3 regions of the Alteromonas sp. NFXS44 genome follow, and region 2 is predicted to be linked to each of the others. Evidence: predicted binding sites of a transcription regulator. Region 2 holds the regulator's gene; each other region holds the start of a gene.
What was found. The regulator sigma-54, encoded in region 2, starts transcription at its own class of promoters, with help from an activator protein. The targets are predictions, from matches to a motif close to GTTGGCACGNNNNTNGNNT.

Region 1 (4,266 bases), on a different contig from region 2:
TGTCAGCAGCGCCTGATTCCCCTGCAACGGTAGACCAGCGACTCAGCACTTCGGTCTTTTTTCCAATCTCAGAGAACAGGTCGGCACAGGTGTACCGGGTAATGTCGTGGGTCACTGTAAATGTACCCTGCAAACCCCAGCCTTTGGCATGCACCGTACGCTCAGGAATACGCTCCCTGTTCTGGTGTGCCAGCTTTTCAACAAGCTGATAATCTGTCAGCAGAACCGGACCTCTTGCGCCCGCTGTTTTGCTGGTTTCGTTAGATTCGACGGGCGCGCCCGCGCTGGTGGTGAGAGTTGGTTTTTTACTCATAACGGTCTCCTGGGAAAAGCACGATAGTTGGTGTAACTATGCGTACAACAGAGAGCCGGAAAACGACCAATCTATTTTTTAAAAGATGTTAATTATTTATTTCTATTAAACAGAAAAAACCCCGCAGATGCGGGGTTCAAATTTTGGTGAGTTGAGCATTATGCTTTTGTTATAGGTTGCCCAATCAAGTCTCCGTGTTGAAGATTAACGACCTGAAGTAAAATCAGGATATGCTTCCAGACCACATTCAGCAACGTCAACACCTTCAAATTCTTCTTCTTCAGAAACCCGGATGCCCATTACAGCTTTCAGGATTACCCAAACAATCAGACTGGTTACGAATACCCATACAAAGATTGTAGCAGCACCTAACAGCTGACCACCGAAAGTAGAACCTTCGTTAGTTACCGGCACCAGTAACAGACCTAACAGACCGACTACACCGTGAACAGAGATAGCACCTACAGGATCATCGATTTTCAGTTTGTCCAGGAACACGATGCTCAGAACAACCAGCAGACCACCTAATGCACCGAAAAGTGTTGCCATCAGAGGCGTTGGCGTTGAAGGTTCAGCAGTAATAGCTACCAGACCAGCCAGTGCACCGTTAAGAACCATAGTCAGGTCAGCTTTACCGAACATTACGCGGGCCAGCAGCAGCGCAGCAATTGCACCACCGGCGGCGGCAGCATTGGTGTTCATGAATACAACCGCAACAGAGTTAGCACTTTCTACAGTAGCTGTTGCCAGAACAGAACCACCGTTGAAGCCGAACCAACCCATCCACAGAATGAATGTACCTAAAGTCGCCAGAGGCAGGTTAGCACCCGGGATAGCATTTACTTTGCCATCTGCAGTGTATTTACCTTTACGGGCACCAAGTACCAGTACACCGGCTAACGCAGCAGCAGCACCTGCCATGTGAACAATACCGGAACCTGCAAAGTCAGAGAAACCGTTGTCGCCCAGTACGTACATACCGAATACAGACTCACCGCCCCATGTCCATGCACCTTCCATTGGATAGATGAAACCAGTCATCACAACTGCGAATGCCAGGAAGGCCCACAGTTTCATACGCTCAGCAACCGCACCGGATACGATAGACATTGCCGTGGCAACGAATACTACCTGGAAGAAGAAGTCAGCTGAAGGCGCGTAGGTAGCCGGTTCTTCTGCAACACCTGTTGCACCGTCACCAACAATACCGGAAAGGAATAATGTGAAGTCACCACCGCCGTACATGATGCTGTAACCGCAGATCATATACATGGTACAGGCAATGGCATACAGCGCCACGTTCTTGGTCAGAATTTCAGTGGTGTTTTTAGCACGAACCAGACCCGCCTCAAGCATGGCAAAGCCGGCAGCCATCCACATGACTAACGCACCGCAAATAAGGAAATAGAAGGTATCTAATGCATACCCGAGTTCAAATGTGATTTCCATTGTTTTCTCCGCAATTTCTTATTGTGTTGTTTTACAGCGCGTCTGCGTCAGCTTCGCCGGTACGAATACGAACAGCATGTTCAAGGTCGTAGACGAATACTTTACCGTCACCGATCTTGCCCGTTTTTGCTGCGCCAACGATGGCTTCTACCAAACGCTCAACCTGGTCTGCCTGAACGGCAACTTCCAGTTTTACTTTTGGTAAGAAATCCACCTGATATTCGGCGCCGCGATATAATTCAGTGTGTCCTTTTTGACGTCCAAACCCTTTCACTTCGGTAACGGTAAGACCGTCGATACCGATCTCTGAAATGGCTTCACGAACATCATCCAGCTTGAATGGCTTGATGATAGCTGTGACTAGTTTCATGTGTTGCTCCCAAATAATGGTTGTTTGTTTTCGCTTTTAGCGGGGGTTGCTGAAGTAAACCAAGTCCTATGCCACAAATTTTAATCTATAAAAAACAGATATTTATGCATTAAAACGAATGGAGAGCTTAAAAATTACGCACCATGATCGTGCGAAGGCAAAATAACGCACCACAATTGGGCAACCAAAATCGTGCTTGTGTAAAGACCGGGAACTTCATCTTATTTCAGCGGTCTTCTGTCGCGTATGGAAACCACGGACACCGCTTTCTTTGCCCCTCAAAGGCCAACATTTGATCCACCCCGCTCAGGAAAGAAAAGCGGGGTCTTTGTTGTGTCTGTTATTATTCACCTTATATTGCTTGCCGCACTGGCGCTGATGGAAAGTAAGCGCGATATTCCGGAGCCCGTGGTCAGTACGCCCATCACGGCGACGTTAATCCGTCTGCCACAACCTCAGACCGTCCGGGAACCGGACACACTACCGGAAACCATTCCGGAAGCATCAGTGCCCGACAAGACTGAACCTGCCGCACCGGAGTCCAAACCAACTCAGGAACAGGCAGCCCCGCCTGACATCAAAACACCGCCGGCAGTAAAAGAACCGCCACAGCAACAACCTGTGCAACCTGAAACGTCAGAGCCGGTTCAACCGCCTGTCTCTTCTGTTATCGCGCAGCCGGCTGCGCCAACAGATTCAGGCACGGTTTCAAACAGACCATCATTAACATCGCGCCGTGCTCTGGATGCTTTTTTCAGCCGGCAACAGGCTGCCAGTACACAGCAGGATGCTGAGCAAGTAGCCAAAGAACTCAGGCGGGCAAAAACGTCACCGGATATCAGCGATCCCCGTAAAGGCGCAGAAAAAGAAGATCCTCTTGCCCCGCCCCCTGCCGTTGAAGTGGATTGCAGTAGTAAAACCACGCAAACCCTGGCATTTATTTCACGTTTTACCGGTGGACGGGCGACCTGTTCAGACAGGGGCAAAGGGTTTGAGAAATTTATTGATGCGCGGATAAATAAAGGGGTCAAAGAAGAAGAGAATCAAAATTAGTCTGTATTGCGTATAAGGGCTTCTACAGATAACCTATGCCCCGATTCTTTTTGAGGAAAACCTATGGCAGCCGCTAACCTACTCGCCCTGATTGATGATATCGCTACTTTGCTGGATGACATTTCCGCCATGTCTAAAGTGGCTGCGCAGAAAACTGCCGGGGTACTGGGTGATGATCTTGCATTAAATGCCAACCAGGTTCAGGGAGTACGTGCCGAAAGAGAACTGCCTGTGGTTTGGGCTGTGGCAAAAGGCTCACTGCTCAACAAAGTGTTCCTTGTACCTGCAGCGCTGCTTATTTCTGCTTTTATTCCGGTTCTGATCACCGTCATGCTGGTCATTGGTGGTCTGTACCTGTGTTTCGAAGGGGCTGAAAAAGTATTGCACCGGCTTTTCCATAAAGAAGATGAAGCAGAGCGTGAAGCCAGAATTGAAAAACTCTCACAGGAAAATATTGATCTTGTGGCGCTTGAGAAAGACAAGATTAAAGGCGCCATCCGGACTGATTTTATTTTGTCCGCAGAGATTATCGTCATTGCACTGGGTAGCGTGCAGCAGGCTGATTTTGTTACTCAGGTAGGTGTATTGTGCGCATTGAGTGTGGGGATCACCGCCGGTGTGTATGGTCTGGTTGCCGGCATTGTGAAAATGGACGATGTCGGTCTGTATCTGCTCAGAAAATCACTTACCGGCGGCTACAACGGTTTTCAGCGTGTCACTGGCCGCGCCCTGCTCGTTGCTGCGCCTCTGTTAATGAAAACCCTCGCTTTTGTCGGCACCATTGCTATGTTCCTCGTTGGCGGCGGCATCCTTACTCACAATATTCCGTTTATGCACCACCTCGCTGAATCCATTAATCACAGTGTGGAGCAACTCAGCTTTGTCATCTCCCTTATCACCGATGGTGTGGCTGGTTTGATTGCCGGTTCGGTAATTGTGGGTATTGTTTCACTGTTTTCTAAAAAGAAAGACGCGCATTAAGCTGCTCTGATGTTGTCGGGGCGGCAAACTATGCCCCGGCCACAACCAAAATCATCGCGGGCTGACTCACCTGTCAGCCCCGTACATCATACCTGGTCAA
Region 2 (4,266 bases):
CCGGTGATTTTGAAAAGCCGATTACCGTGGATGCCAAGTCACAGTTTATCGACGGTAAAAAGAAGAAATCGGTTTTTAAAGACGATGTGAAGATAACCCAGGGTTCTCTCATTATTGCCGCAGATGAAGTGGAAGCCATCGCCAGTGATGGTGAAGGGAAAGAGATTTTTATCGCCCGCGGAAAACCAGCCAGTTATTCTCAAACGCTGGATGACGGGGCCAAAGTAAAAGCCAGTGCAAATGAAATTCGCTACGAAGTAGCTAAACAACTTATTTCCTTGCAAGGTGATGCAAAAATCCAGCAAGATACCAGCATGGTCCAGGGAGATAGCATCACCTATGACATGTCAAAAGAGCAACTTCTGGCAACCGGCGGAGAAAGTAACAGCAACGGCCGTGTAACCACGGTTTTCCGTCCTGACACAGTTAAAGAGCTGAAGGAAGACAACAAGTCTTCAGACAGAAACGAAAACGAGGGTAACTAAGTTACATGGCAACCCTGAGTGCGACTCACCTGGCAAAGTCGTATAAATCACGCCAGGTCGTCCGTGACGTTAGTTTATCGGTTTCTACCGGACAGATAGTAGGTCTGCTGGGTCCTAACGGCGCAGGTAAAACCACAACGTTTTACATGATTGTGGGTCTTGTGCCGCTCGATAAAGGCAAGATCCTCATTGATGAGCAGGAGCTGACGCACCAGCCAATGCATGAGCGTGCCCGCCGGGGAATTGGTTATTTACCCCAGGAGGCATCCATTTTCCGAAAGCTGACCGTACATGAAAACATCATGGCGATATTGCAGACGCGTAAAGACTTAAAAAATCATCAACGTGAACAGGAAGCGGATGCACTACTTGATGAATTTAATATTAACCATATACGTAATAGTACAGGTATGAGTTTGTCGGGTGGCGAACGCCGCCGGGTTGAAATTGCCCGCGCACTGGCAGCCAATCCGCAATTTATTTTGCTCGATGAACCCTTCGCCGGAGTTGACCCGATTTCGGTTAATGATATAAAGAAGATCATTCAGCACTTACGGGACAGAGGTATCGGTATCCTCATCACCGACCACAATGTCAGGGAAACCCTTGATGTGTGTGAAGAGGCCTATATCGTCAGTCATGGAGAACTGATTGCTCAGGGCACCGCAGAACAGGTATTAAGTAATCAAAAAGTTCGTGATGTATACCTTGGTGAGCAATTCAGGCTATAGTTAAGATATCGGGATGAGCATTTAACGGAGATTTCGCCACCGGCACTCACACCGCTACAACCGGATGTCCTTTTTAGAGTTTATATAAGACGTAGATGAAACCATCTTTACAGTTAAAATTTAGCCAACAACTGACAATGACGCCTCAGCTTCAGCAGGCGATCAAGCTATTGCAGTTGTCTACGCTGGACTTACAACAAGAAATTCAGGAAGCCCTCGATTCTAATCCTTTGCTGGAAGTCGACGACAGCTCCGACAACGATGTAATTGAGAAAAATAACATCGATAATGATGACAGCATGCAGGAGTCTGCATCAGCATCATCTTCTGACAGCATGGATACCGGTGAAGCACTGGAAAAGAATGATTTACCGGACGAGTTGCCCATCGACAGTACCTGGGATGAGTACATTTCTGCGTCTTCAGCCCCCGCGCCCGGCCCTTCCGGTAGCGATGACGAACAAATCTTTCAGGGTGAAACCACCGAAAATATTCAGGACCATCTGCTGTGGCAAATGCGTCTGACACCTTTTTCTGACATAGACCGCGCCATCGCACTGGCGATTATTGACTCCATTGATGAGTCCGGTTATCTCACGGTTACCGTTGACGACATTCTGCAAAGCGTAAACAGTGACGATATGGAAGAGCCCGTTGAAGAAGATGAGGTTGAGTGCGTACTCAAACGTATTCAGCTCTTTGATCCTCTCGGTTCCGGCTCCCGCACACCGCAGGAATGCTTGCTGGTGCAACTGGCGCAATTTGCACCGGAAACACCGTGGCTGGAAGAAGCGAAACTGCTGCTCAGAGAGCATTCCGATCTGTTAGGCAGCAAAGATTACCGTACATTAATGCGTAAAACCCGCCTGAAAGAAGATCAATTACGGGAAGCGATGCGTTTGCTGCAAACGCTGAATCCCCGTCCGGGCAGTGCATTAATTACGAAAGAGCCCGAATATGTCATTCCGGATGTATCGGTTGCTAAGAAAAATGGCCGTTGGGTAGTAGAATTAAACCCCGACAGCTTGCCTAAGCTCAGTGTTAATCAGCAGTACGCTGCAATGAGCCGTAAAGCACGAAACAGCAGTGATTCACAATTTATCCGCTCTCACATGCAGGAAGCCAAATGGTTTATTAAGAGCCTTGAGAGCCGGAACGATACACTGCTGAAAGTAGCAAATTGTATTGTTCAGCAACAAATGGGCTTTTTTGAGCATGGCCCTGAAATGATGAAACCAATGGTGCTGAATGATGTCGCAGAAATGGTAGATATGCACGAATCTACTATTTCCAGGGTAACAACGCAGAAGTACATGCACACGCCCCGTGGTATTTTCGAGTTGAAGTATTTCTTCTCCAGCCACGTTGCCACTGAATCAGGTGGTGAGTGTTCATCTACAGCGATTCGCGCCCTGATTAAGAAGCTGGTTGCCGCTGAAAATCCAGGCAAGCCGCTGAGTGACAGCAAGATTGCTTCGTTGTTGGCCGATCAAGGCATTATGGTTGCCCGGCGAACAATAGCAAAGTACCGGGAATCCTTATCGATCCCGCCGTCTAACCAACGCAAAAGCCTTATCTAACTTAAGGCTGCTCAAAATAAGGAAGACGAAATATGCAAATCAACCTTTCTGGTCATCACATTGAGATCACTGATTCTTTGCGTAATTATGTCGATACTAAGTTCAGCAAACTGGAACGTCATTTTGACCACATATCAAATGTGCACGTTATTTTAAATGTTGAAAAGCTTAGCCAAAAAGCAGAAGCAACGGTTCATCTTAGCGGCGCGGAAGTCTTCGCCTCTTCCGAAAATCAGGACATGTACGCTGCCATTGACAGCATGGTCGATAAGCTCGACAGGCAGGTCCTGAAACACAAGGAAAAGCTTAAAAAGCATTAATTGAATTCATGGATATACAAGCCATAGTCAGCCTGGACCGCACCGAGTGTGCGGTCCAGTGCAATAGCAAAAAACGCATTCTCGAAATCATCAGCGGGATTGCAGCTAAAAATAACCCCGATGTTGATGAAGCCACCGTGTTAAGTAGCCTGCTGGCCCGTGAGCGAATGGGCAGCACAGGTATAGGTAACGGCATTGCCCTCCCCCACGGCCGTCTGGCCGGACTGGAAAAAGTCATTGCCATTGTGGTTACCAGCACGCCCGCCATCGATTTTGATGCTATCGATAATAAACCTGTGGATATTTTCTTTACTTTGCTTGTCCCTCAAGAACAAACCGAAGGACATTTACAAACTCTGGCCATGGTTGCCGGTAAACTCAGTGATAAAGAAACCATAAAAACTATCCGCAAAGCTCAGACAAGTGATGATATTATTCGCGCATTACAGTAACTTAGTGTAATACGCACCGACAACATGTGACTTCAGGAGAAACGGGCGTGAAGTTAATCATCATCAGCGGACGTTCAGGTTCAGGAAAATCAGTAGCACTTCGTGCCCTAGAGGATCTGGGGTATTACTGCGTCGATAATATTCCGGTTAATCTTTTACCAGCCCTGACACACACTGTCGCCGATGAATACGAGCAGGTGGCTGTGAGTATTGATGTCAGGAACTTGCCTAAAGAGCCTTCTGAGCTGGTTGAAATTCTCGACTACCTGCCTCAGTCATGGACTGTCACCATCGTATATATTGACGCAAGTGACGATATGCTGGTGCGCAGGTTCAGTGAAACCCGCCGGTTACACCCGCTGGCTAAACTGAATAAGTCATTGTCTGATGCCATTCAGACAGAACGGGAATTACTGGCCCCCGTAGCAGAAAGAGCGGATTTGAATATTGATACCGACTCTCTGAGCATTCACCAGCTGGCAGAATTAATTCGCGAGCGGATCCTCGGTAAGAAAAGCTCACGACTTGTTCTGGTATTTGAATCATTCGGCTTTAAACATGGTATTCCCAAAGATGCAGACTATGTGTTTGACGCCCGTTTTCTGCCAAACCCTCACTGGGAGCCGGATTTAAAACACCTGACAGGCCTGGATACACCGGTTCAGGTTTTCCTCAGTTCCCAACCTATAGTGACCAAA
Region 3 (4,266 bases), on a different contig from region 2:
AAGGCCGCTTCATTATGATGCGGCCTTTTTTTATTTTTCGGGAGAATTAACTGAACTGCAATTTGTCCATCAGCAGTACAGCCTGAGTCCGCGTATTAATTTCAAGCTTACGCAAAATTGCGCTGATGTGTGCCTTGATAGTCGCTTCGGTCACATTCATTTCGTGGGCAATTTGCTTGTTCATTAAACCTGCACGCAGGAAGCTTAGCACCTGAATTTGTTTCGGCGTAAGTTCACGGAAACGTTTCAACAGTTGAGTCATCTCTTCATCAACGTTCTCCAGGTCCGCTTTCATCTCTTCCGGTACCCAGTTTTCACCGCCTTTGATGGTCACGATTGCTTCAGCAATTTGTTTCGTGGGCGATGATTTGGGAATAAAGCCCTGAGCACCCAGTCCCATGACCTGAGCAACAACATCAATGCTTTCATTGGCAGAAATAACCGCGACGGGTAATTCCGGATAAACATCTTTAACGGAAATAAGACCGTTGAAGTATTCGCCTCCCGGCATATTTAAATCTAATAACAGTAAATCAATGTGGTGATTTTCAGTTAACACGGTCATCATGGATTCAAGACTGTCCGCTTCAAGAATTTCAGCGTCCTTGAAATACGGTTCCAGCGCAGCACTTAATGCTTCCCTGAACAGTGGATGATCATCTGCAACTAATATACGAGTCATATAATGCGGTGCCCGAACTATGTAATTTTTCCTGTTACTATAGGGTAATACTTTAGGCTAACGATATAAAGTCAAATTAACTTAAGGGGCTTTATAATCAAGAAATTTTTCCTTTTAAATGAAAAAAACGTGGCAATCCTTTAAAATCTGCCCCGTTTTTTAGCTAATCAGTAAGGTCTTTCAGTGCAAAAGCCGGATAATATTTTTGCCAGCCATATGACAACCGTCAGTGATTTCCGATTTGATGAACACGTAGCTGACGTATTTCCCGATATGATTCAACGTTCAGTACCGGGCTATCAGACGATTCTGCATACCATCGGAGAACTGGCCAGAGCCAGAGTCACTGAAGGCAGCAATGTATATGATCTCGGCTGTTCTCTGGGGGCTGCCAGTCTTGCTGTTGCACGTAACACAGATCATTTATTCTGTCAGATCACCGGTATTGATAATTCCCCGGCAATGATTGAGCGCTGTGAACGGGTAATTTCCAGCTTTCATTTACCCAACCATGTCACACTCCATTGTGAATCTGCTCTGGACACAAAAATAGAAAATGCATCCATGGTGATCATGAATTTCACCTTGCAGTTTATTCCGCCGGAGCAAAGAGAAACGCTGCTGAGCAAAATTTTCAACGGCATGAATCCGGGCGGCATCCTCGTTTTGTCAGAGAAAATTCAGCATCCCAGTGAACAGGGAAATCATCTTCTTATCGACCTGCATCATCAGTTTAAGCGCAATAATGGTTACAGTGAACTGGAAGTCAGCCAGAAACGGGCAGCGCTTGAAAATGTGATGCTCACCGACACCTACCAGACGCACGAAAGCCGCTTGAAAAAGGTAGGGTTTGAAGATGTGGTGATGTGGTTCAAATGCTATAACTTTACCTCAATGGTGGCCATTAAGGCTGATGGAGACAATGCCTGATGCGACGTATTTCTGATCCCTGGTTCACTGAATGTTACCGTCAGTTGCTGAACACGCCTCTGGCACACTGGCTTGAAACGCTGCCGGCACAAATCAGCGAATGGCAACGGGAACACCTTCACGGAGAATTCAGTAAATGGTGTAAATTGCTGGAAAAACTTCCTGAGACCACTGTCAGTTCAAAAGAACTGAAACACAGTGTTACTGCGGGTAGCGCCGCTGACATCAGCGAATATCAGCAGAAACAGATAGAAGGTCTGCTGAAACAGTTTATGCCCTGGCGAAAAGGCCCCTATCACATTCACGGTATTCATATTGATACAGAATGGCGGTCTGACTGGAAATGGGATCGGGTACTGCCTCATATCAGCCCGCTTGCCAACCGTCATGTTCTGGATGTGGGTTGTGGTAGCGGCTATCACATGTGGCGTATGCTGGGAGAAGATGCTGCCGGCGTTTATGGCATCGATCCGACTCAACTGTTTTTAATTCAGTTTCAGGCTATCAGGCATTTTATTCCTGCCGCTAATATCCATTTTTTACCGCTGGGCATTGAGCAGATGCCGGCATTAAAAGCATTTGATACCGTGTTCTCAATGGGTGTGCTATACCATAGAAAAGATCCGGTACAGTTTCTCACCCAACTGAAAGATCAGTTACGCAAAGGCGGCGAACTGGTGCTTGAAACACTGGTAGTGGAAGGTGATGAGCAGACCGTACTGATGGCAGGCGAACGTTATGCACAAATGCGTAACGTCTGGTTTCTGCCAAGTGTAAAAGCACTCACTGTGTGGCTGAGCAGACTGGGTTTTGAAAATATAAAGGTCGCTGATATCAACACCACGTCTCCGGATGAGCAGCGCACCACAGAGTGGATGACGTCTCAGTCTTTGAAAGATTTTCTGGATCCTGATGACATCAGCAAAACCATTGAAGGTTATCCTGCACCACAACGTGCAGTACTGATAGCCACGAAAAAGTAACTTTATGTCCTGTTCGTTTGCAGACTGTTGCCAATTCTGAGCATAGGTCTGCAAGCATACCTGACCCGGATTGGCATAATTGTTGTAGTTACTACTTTATAAACTGTGCTGAAACAGCACGTCACACAGGTAGTAACATGGATATTACGGGCTTTCTGAACGAGCACCAGTTACCGGACACTTACCAGGCCATTGCACAAGAATGGTTCATACCGTTAGCAGACGAAATCCTTTCGCACACAAATGGTGCAGAAAGGCCATTTTTCGTCGGTGTTAATGGCTGTCAGGGATCAGGGAAATCCACATTATGCGACTTTCTTATCCACTACTTCACCCACCAGCACGGGCTGTCAGCCGTCACGATCTCCCTTGACGATTTCTATCTCTCCCGTGCAAGACGACAAGAACTTGCTGCCAACGTACATCCCCTACTTTGCACCAGAGGTGTACCCGGTACGCACAATACGATACTGGCTGATGACACTTTCACAGCGTTAAAATCGACAGGCAGCGTTGCTCTGCCACGCTTCAATAAAGCCACCGATGATCCTTTTGAAGAACCTGCATGGCCGGTAATCACTTCTCCACCTGATATTGTGTTAATTGAAGGCTGGTGTTGGGGCGTGTCAGCGCAATCTGAAGACGCACTTAAAGAGCCGGTTAATGATCTTGAGCGTACCGAAGACCCGGATGGCGCATGGCGTCGGTATGTGAATGATAAAATTGCTTCAGAATATGAATCTTTATACGATGAAATGCAGTATTGGGTAATGTTAAAAGGTCCGTCTTTTGAGCATGTTTACAAATGGCGGTGTGAACAGGAACACAAACTGGCCGCAAAAAACGGTAAAACCGGAAGCGGTATTATGAGCGATGAACAAATCCTTCGTTTCATACAACATTATCAGAGACTCACAGAACATGCGTTTAATTCCCTGCCTGCAAAGTGTAATCAGGTATTTGAGTTAGATGAAAACAGAGTCATTAAAAACGTCATCAGGAAGTAGTCATGAACACAGCGAATACACTCATTTTCACTGACATGGACGGTACGTTACTTGACCACCATACATACAGTTTTGAAGCAGCAAAGCCTACGCTGACCTCACTGTCAAAGCGAAATATTCCCGTCATCCCTACCACCAGCAAGACCTTTGTTGAATTGCTTGAATTGCGGGAAACCATTGGCCTGACCGGCCCGTTTATCTTAGAAAACGGCGCTGCAGCGTACATTCCTCATGGTTTTTTCGCGAAAAAACCAGCCGGTACCGTGTGGCAGGATGGTTTCTGGTGTAAATCTTTCACCTCATCGAAAATGTACTGGCTGAAATTACTCGAAAAGGTCAAACCGGATTTTGCCGGTGAATTCACCCATTTCAGTGAGATGTCCAATGAGGACATCTGTGAAGCCACCGGGTTATCACCCGCAGAAGCTGCACTGGCTGCACAGCGACAATTCGGTGAGCCGGTCTTGTGGCAAGGAACAGATGAGAGAAAAGAGGCGTTTATCCGGTCTGTGACAGACAGAGGTGCCTACCCGCTGGAAGGCGGCCGTTTTATTCATATTTCCGGCGACTGTAATAAGGGCGCAGCCCTTCAATGGTTTGTCGAAGAGTTTATCCGTCAACATGACGAACCGGTGACCAGTATTGCGCTGGGTGACGGTAAAAA

Region 1: glnK (P-II family nitrogen regulator) is a predicted target of sigma-54. The motif match lies at 2,190-2,208, and genes of this name have one in related genera.
Region 3: J3369_RS11335 (kinase) is a predicted target of sigma-54. The motif match lies at 2,665-2,683, and genes of this name have one in related genera.

What each region holds. Positions count from the first base shown of each region.
Region 1 is NZ_JAGDEA010000012.1:422,611-426,876, forward strand. It holds gene J3369_RS18995 (catalase) at 1-313, opposite strand, end outside; gene J3369_RS19000 (ammonium transporter AmtB) at 518-1,762, opposite strand; gene glnK (P-II family nitrogen regulator) at 1,794-2,132, opposite strand; gene J3369_RS19010 (hypothetical protein) at 2,466-3,185, shown strand; gene J3369_RS19015 (DUF808 domain-containing protein) at 3,249-4,166, shown strand.
Region 2 is NZ_JAGDEA010000002.1:360,363-364,628, reverse strand. It holds gene lptA (lipopolysaccharide transport periplasmic protein LptA) at 1-485, shown strand, start outside; gene lptB (LPS export ABC transporter ATP-binding protein) at 491-1,216, shown strand; gene J3369_RS04795 (RNA polymerase factor sigma-54) at 1,312-2,796, shown strand; gene hpf (ribosome hibernation promoting factor) at 2,829-3,116, shown strand; gene ptsN (PTS IIA-like nitrogen regulatory protein PtsN) at 3,125-3,568, shown strand; gene rapZ (RNase adapter RapZ) at 3,616-4,266, shown strand, end outside.
Region 3 is NZ_JAGDEA010000008.1:58,307-62,572, forward strand. It holds gene J3369_RS11320 (response regulator transcription factor) at 47-682, opposite strand; gene cmoA (carboxy-S-adenosyl-L-methionine synthase CmoA) at 866-1,612, shown strand; gene cmoB (tRNA 5-methoxyuridine(34)/uridine 5-oxyacetic acid(34) synthase CmoB) at 1,621-2,595, shown strand; gene J3369_RS11335 (kinase) at 2,733-3,602, shown strand; gene J3369_RS11340 (HAD-IIB family hydrolase) at 3,605-4,266, shown strand, end outside.